2 linked regions of the Trichocoleus sp. FACHB-46 genome follow. The protein of the gene in region 1 interacts with the protein of each later gene in a pairwise test. Links are inferred from orthologs where the notes say so. Each region holds a gene or a part of one and is shown on either strand. Other genes may lie near its edges.

Region 1 (3,477 bases):
CCGGAGCATTGAGGCCGATATAGCCATTCTTATTCAGGGTTTCGACCAGAGGTTCTTCGAGCGACAGACCAATCGAGTCGAAGTAGCTAGGATGTTTGGTTTCGGGGTAAATGCCAATCGTGCGACCAAGTTCAGTACTCTTGCGCTGGGCTAAATCAATCACTTCTTGCAGCGTGGGAACTTCAAACTGCCCATCAAAAGCCGTATTGCCCGGACGCAGGTCAGGAATTCGCTCCTTGGCTCGCAGCGTCTTTAGTTCTGCCAAGGTAAAGTCTTCGGTGAACCATCCAGTATAGGTCACGCCATCAATCACTTTGGTGGCTTTCCGGGTGGCAAATTCTGGACGCTCAGCCACATCGGTCGTGCCAGAAATCTCGTTTTCGTGACGCGCCACCAACACACCATCTTTGGTTGCAACCAAGTCAGGCTCAATGTAATCGGCTCCTTGGGCGATCGCTAACTCATAAGCCGCCAAGGTATGCTCTGGCCGCAGACCACTCGCGCCTCGATGACCAATTACAATTGGGGGTTGCCCGGTTAAGGTCGCAGCTTTCACTTCAACCATCGGCCATACTGCTAGCACCGTACTTGCTAGCAATCCTAACTTGAATAGACGCAGCATAAGATAACTCCTCACAAGCAGGTGAATTGATGCCTCATTAAGTGAAAATACGGGGTTCAGATTAAGCCTGTGTCTAGCTTTGAGTTAATAGCAGTTTAGGAGTGGGTTAAACTGTGATCGCTTTTAGTCTTTTTCCTCAACCAGAATCGGAAGTGGGAGCGTTAAACTAGCGTCTGGAGTTTTGATTCATGGGCAACGGAGCGTCTCTGTGGAACAGCCAACTGCACAGCCAACCCCTGCGATCGCAGCGCGAGTGCTAGAACTGCGGAAACTAGTGCAAAAGGCTGGCTATGAATATTACGTGCTCGACGCACCTACCATGCCCGATGCGGTTTACGACCAGCTCTACCGAGAACTCAAAGACTTAGAAATTCAGTACCCAGAGCTGATCACCCCCGATAGCCCCACCCAGCGCGTTGGCGAACGACCTGCCTCTCAATTCACCTCCGTCCGCCACAACGTCCCGCTCTACAGCTTAGAAAATGCCTTTGGCAATGCTGATTTGAACACTTGGCAAGAGCGCTGGCGGCGAGTTGCGCCAGATGTCGGTGCCGCAGAATATGTGTGTGAACTGAAAATCGACGGTAACGCGATCGCCCTGACTTACGAAAATGGCTTGCTAGTACGCGGTGCCACCCGTGGCGATGGCATCTCTGGCGAAGAGATCACCCAAAACATCAAAACCATTCGCTCCATTCCCCTACGGCTCAACCTCGATAACCCACCCCCTTCAGTCGAAGTGCGAGGCGAAGCCTTCTTACCGCTGGACGTGTTCGAGCAGATCAACCAAGAACGCGCCCAAGCAGGCGAAGCCGCATTTGCCAACCCCCGCAACGCCGCTGCTGGAACTTTGCGCCAACTCGACTCGCGCATCGTCGCCAAGCGCCGCTTAGACTTCTTTGCCTACACCCTACACATCCCCGATGCCTCCGCTCAAGGGGAAGTTGCTCATCCCTTCCAAATTCAAAGCCAATGGGAAGCTCTGGAATGGCTGCAACAAGTGGGATTCCGCGTTAACCCCAACCGCGATCGCTGCCCCAACCTAGAAGCCGTGAAAGCTTACTGCGATCGCTGGTCTACCGAGCGGGTGGAGTTGCCCTACATGACCGACGGCGTAGTGATCAAAATCAACTCTTTTGACCTGCAAACCCAGCTCGGATTTACCCAAAAATTTCCCCGTTGGGCGATCGCACTCAAGTATCCTGCCGAGGAAGCTCCCACACTGCTGGAAAATATTAGCGTCAACGTCGGTCGCACCGGAGCCATCACCCCCGTTGCCGAACTCAAGCCTGTGCAACTGGCAGGTACCACCGTTTCTCGTGCCACACTCCACAACCGCGATCGCATTGCCGAACTCGACATCCACATTGGCGACACCGTAATTGTCCGCAAGGCAGGCGAGATCATCCCCGAAGTGGTGCGAGTGCTGAAGGAACTGCGCCCCGCCGATGCCCGCTCCTTCACCATGCCGACTCACTGCCCAGAGTGTGGTCAACCCGTGGTTAAGCCTGAAACTGAAGCTGTCACCCGCTGCATTAATGCCTCTTGCCCCGCGATTCTGCGTGGAGCCTTGATTCACTGGGCCAGCCGCGATGCTTTGGATATCAACGGCTTGGGCGAGAAACTAGTACAGCAGTTTGTCGAACATGGCTTGGTGCATTCCGTCGCCGATCTCTACGACCTCACCACAGAGCGGCTGATGACGCTAGAGCGCATGGGGCAGAAATCCGCTCAGAAACTCGTCAACGCGATCGCCCATTCCAAAGCCCAACCTTGGTTCCGTGTCCTCTACGGCTTGGGCATCCGTCATGTCGGTAGCGTCAATGCTCAAACCCTCACCGCTCAGTTTCCCAGCGTCGAACAGTTAGCGAGTGCTGAGGTGAGTGCGATCGCGAGCGTCTATGGCATCGGCTCCGAAATCGCCCAAGCCGTACATCAGTGGTTCCGCATTCCCGCCAACCAAACCCTAATTGAGCGCTTACGTGCCGCCGGACTCCAGTTTGCCGAGGAAGGTACTGCTCAACCCACTAGCGGAAATCAAGCTTTAGCAGGCAAAACATTCGTGATCACAGGTACCCTACCCACACTCAAGCGCGATGAAGCTAAAGCTATGATTCAGCAAGCCGGAGGTAAAGTCACCGATTCCGTGAGTGCAAAAACTGACTATTTGGTTGCTGGAGAAAACGCTGGGTCAAAGCTAGAAAAAGCTCAATCTCTAGGTATTCCTCAACTCACTGAATCTGAATTATTAGGACTAATTGCATCAACCAGTGAGCAATAGACTTACTGCTGGTTTAGAGGTCGAATTCTAGCGGGTGGCCAGTAGATTTTGTACGCTCTACCCACAATATTTCTGTCCGGAAGAAATCCCCAAACATGAGAATCAAAACTATCGTTACGATTATCTCCTAAGACTAGGTAGGCATCGTTAGGCACTACCTCTGGTCCCCATTCGTAAGCAGGAGGCTCAGAAATATAGCTCTCCTGTAAAGGCTGGTCATTGCGATAGACCTTACCATCTTTGACTTGAATTGTTTCCCCCGGCGTACCAATCACTCGTTTGACAAAAAACTTATCTTTCATTGGCCTGTCTGTGGAACTTCTTTGCAGTGGGCGAAAAACAACCAGATCACCATCTTTGGGCACATATCTTAAAGACTTTAAAACAAAGATTCGGTCCTTAACTTGTAGCGTTGGCTCCATTGAACTGCTAGGAATTACAAACCTCTCAATTCGTTGCTGGAGAGATGCCGGAACTGCTCCCATTAATAAGCGAATTGCAACAATACTAGCAATCACTAAAACAATAATCTGTTGTGCTCGGATTGCTGGTTTTTTCGGTGCGTGAGCGTAGG
Region 2 (3,703 bases), on another replicon or contig:
CTAGACCAGCCAGTGGTGGAAATTCCCAAGGCTCCGGTTTCTCTACCAGCGGATGCAGTCGAAGATATTCATAACGACTCCAACGATAATATTCGCTAGATATTTGCTAGCGAAGTATGAGTGGCTAGACGGGCTCTAGCGATCGCGGGTCTCAATTTTTCAGGCAACGAAACCAGGTCACAAAAGAGGTAAAACAGGGGTGGAAGCTGTTTTACCTCTTTCGTTTTGTCAGTGTTTTCTCAACTGGGTCGGGCTTGCGCCAGCCAAATTCCATCGGGGATTAGGACACCTCGGAGTTGTTGAATGTGATGGGGGTGCATGAGGTAAGCCCAAGCCCTGCCCAACGGTTGCTCCTCTGAGTCAAAAACCGTAATCAGTTCTCGCTGATATTCGTTTTGCTCTGGCGATCGCCCTGACACAAAATCTTCTAAAGCATCTAAGCGGGACAAGATGGCTGTGTCCTGGAAGCTAAGCAAAAACCCGTGCACCGTTTGAGTTCCCCAAGTCATAGCTGGGTAGCCCAACGGCAAAGCAAATAGCTGACCACGAGCGATCGCGGGTGTTGCCGTCACAACTTTGCCTGCACAGTAGCGTTGGTAATTCACCTCGCCTGGCTTGAGGGTGCCGTAGACAAAGACTTTCAAGAAATCCATTTGCAATGTAATAGACCAGTGCCGAGCATTTAGAATAGGTAGGCAAACCAGATGACTGAAATTTAGCAGGAGTTCCGTTCGTGGAGTCCCGGTATACCCCCAAAGCAATTGAGGACAAGTGGCAGCAAACTTGGGCTGAGCTAGGCTTAGACCAGACCTCTACAGATCCTAACAAGCCCAAATTCTACGCGCTGTCCATGTTTCCCTATCCTTCGGGTAATCTGCACATGGGGCACGTGCGGGTGTATACCATTGCCGATGTAATTGCGCGACTGAAGAAAATGCAGGGCTACCGAGTGCTGCACCCAATGGGTTGGGATGCCTTTGGTCTGCCCGCAGAAAACGCGGCGATCGATCGCGGGATTCAACCTGCCGAGTGGACTTACCAAAACGTCGCGCAAATGCAGAAGCAGTTGCAGAAGCTGGGCACCTGTTTCGACTGGAGCCGAGAAGTCACGACCTGCTCGCCAGACTACTACCGCTGGACTCAGTGGATCTTCTTGCAGTTCTACCAAGCTGGCTTGGCCTATCAAAAAGAGTCGGCAGTGAACTGGGACCCGGTTGACCAAACGGTACTTGCGAATGAGCAGGTAGATAATGAAGGCCGTTCTTGGCGGTCGGGGGCGCAGGTAGAGCGCAAGCTACTGAAGCAGTGGTTCCTCAAGATCACCGATTATGCCGAGCAACTGCTTACTGACTTGGATAAGCTCAAGGGTTGGCCAGAGCGAGTCAAGCTGATGCAGGCTAACTGGATTGGCAAATCGGTGGGTGCTTATTTGGAATTCCCCATCGTCGGTTCTGACGAAAAGATTGGGGTGTTTACCACTCGCCCGGATACGGTTTATGGCGTGACTTATGTGGTGCTCGCGCCAGAGCATCCTCTCACGGCTCGCGTCACTACGAGCGATCGCCAGGAAGCCGTGGAAGCATTTGCTAAAGAAGTGGCGGGTCAGAGCGAATTGGAGCGAACCGCAGAGGACAAACCTAAGCGGGGTATTCCGACCGGAGGCAAAGCGATTAATCCGTTCACCGGGGAGGAAGTGCCAATCCTGATTGCCGACTACGTGCTGTACGAGTATGGCACTGGGGCCGTTATGGGGGTGCCTGCTCATGATGTGCGCGACTTCAAGTTTGCCACGGAAAAGAACTTGCCGATCAAGACAGTGATTGTGCCGGAAGGCGGCGATGCCAATGCGCCTCTAGAAGCTGCCTACACTGAGCCAGGCATTATGGTGAATTCTGGTCAGTTTGATGGCACGCCATCGATCCAAGGCAAGGAAGCGATCGTGAAATTTGCCGAAGCGCAAGGGTTTGGTAAGGCGCGAGTGCAGTATCGCTTGCGAGATTGGTTGATTTCCCGTCAACGCTATTGGGGCGCACCGATTCCGATCATTCATTGTTCCCAATGTGGTGCGGTACCTGTACCAGACCAAGATCTCCCGGTGCGGTTGCCAGAAAATGTTGCGTTTTCGGGCCGGGGGCCATCTCCTTTAGCACAACTCGAAGACTGGGTGAATGTGCCTTGTCCCAGTTGTGGCACAGCGGCGAAGCGGGAAACCGACACGATGGATACCTTCATTGATTCGTCGTGGTACTTCCTCCGTTACCCAGATGCTAACAACGATCAGCAAGCCTTTGACCCTGTCATCACCAATGACTGGATGGCAGTCGATCAATATGTGGGTGGGATTGAGCACGCCATTTTGCACTTGCTCTACTCCCGATTCTTTACCAAGGTGTTGCGCGATCGCGGTCTCCTCAATTTTGATGAACCCTTTGAGCGCTTGTTGACCCAGGGGATGGTGCAAGGTCTGACCTACAAGAATCCCACCACGGGTAAATATGTCACACCTAACTTGGTGAACGCAGGCGATCCCAGAGACCCTAAAACGGGAGAAACGTTGGAGGTCTTCTACGAGAAGATGTCCAAGTCGAAGTACAACGGGGTTGATCCAGAAGCGGTCTTGGCGAAGTATGGCGCAGACACGGCCCGGATGTTTATCCTGTTCAAGGCTCCTCCAGAGAAAGACTTGGAGTGGGATGACGCCGATGTAGAAGGTCAGTTCCGCTTTTTGGGTCGGGTGTGGCGGTTGGTAAGTGAGTTTGCGGAGAAGGGTGGCGATCGCACCAAGAAGGCTAATCTAGCTGAACTAAGCAAGCCAGAGAAGGATCTCCGCCGCGCCATCCACACAGCGATTCAAGCGGTGACAGAAGACTTTGAAGGAGAATATCAATTCAACACGGCGGTGTCTGAGTTGATGAAGCTGAGTAACGCCCTCACCGATACCACCTGCAAAGACTCTCCTATCTATGTGGAAGGGATTCAGACATTGCTCTTGTTGTTAGCTCCTTTGGCTCCGCATATTGCCGATGAGCTATGGCAGGGGATCGGACATACGGAGTCAATTCACTTGCAAGCTTGGCCTGAAGCGGACGCTGCGGCCTTGGTAGCAGACGAGATCACGATCGTGATTCAGATCTTGGGTAAAACCCGTGGCAGTATCCAAGTACCTGCGGGAGCTGACAAAGCAGCCCAAGAGCAATATGCTCGTGAGTCGGAATTGGCTCAGCGCTACATCGAAGGCAAGGAGATCAAGAAAGTGATCGTCGTGCCTGGTAAGTTGGTCAATTTCGTAGTGGCTTAATTCATTGCCAATCAGCTATTTCTGATTCAGAAAATCAATCACTTAAACAGAAGCACTCAGGTAGCTTTGATCTGAGTGTTTCTGTTTAAGTGATTGAAGTGCGATCGCTGTTTTTCTAGTGCCACTAATCTTCTAACTCTTGCTCAGAATCATCCCTGACTTTGAAATACCAGTAAAGATTGGCAATGGTAAGGTTAGAGGCTTCCTGAAGGTTGGCAGAAGTTAAAGCTTTATGTCCAGCAGCGATAGCTTGCTTATCAATATAGGCAGCATACTCTTGCCGTAAGTTGGGTTTGATGAGTAGTTCTAACTGATCTCTCAGCGAGGAGAGATGGGACTTATCCTTCAAGTCCTCATAGAGAGTTTGTTCAGGCACTATTTCCATCACACTAGTAGCTGTATTGA

The links. Proteins that work in one complex are often made in the same cells at the same time.
Region 2: the proteins of ligA (region 1) and leuS interact in binary tests that used the Escherichia coli proteins (3 or more experiments, as listed by UniProt). The link is inferred for Trichocoleus sp. FACHB-46 from one-to-one orthologs.

Annotation. Positions count from the first base shown.
Region 1 is NZ_JACJOD010000013.1:193,916-197,392, reverse strand. The notes cover bases 483-3,366. They hold ligA (NAD-dependent DNA ligase LigA), read left to right. Parts: upstream 483-830; coding sequence 831-2,903; downstream 2,904-3,366. Other genes in these bases: lepB (signal peptidase I), read right to left, coding at 2,906-3,366; H6F72_RS08500 (glycerophosphodiester phosphodiesterase), read right to left, coding at 483-622. Outside these bases: more of H6F72_RS08500, read right to left, coding at 1-482; more of lepB, read right to left, coding at 3,367-3,477. UniProt on the Escherichia coli protein: DNA ligase that catalyzes the formation of phosphodiester linkages between 5'-phosphoryl and 3'-hydroxyl groups in double-stranded DNA using NAD as a coenzyme and as the energy source for the reaction.
Region 2 is NZ_JACJOD010000031.1:383,030-386,732, reverse strand. The notes cover bases 406-3,515. They hold leuS (leucine--tRNA ligase), read left to right. Parts: upstream 406-733; coding sequence 734-3,298; downstream 3,299-3,515. Other genes in these bases: H6F72_RS19810 (hypothetical protein), read right to left, coding at 3,423-3,515; H6F72_RS19820 (gamma-glutamylcyclotransferase), read right to left, coding at 406-653. Also shown: H6F72_RS19825 (anti-sigma factor), read left to right, coding at 1-99; more of H6F72_RS19820, read right to left, coding at 240-405; more of H6F72_RS19810, read right to left, coding at 3,516-3,703.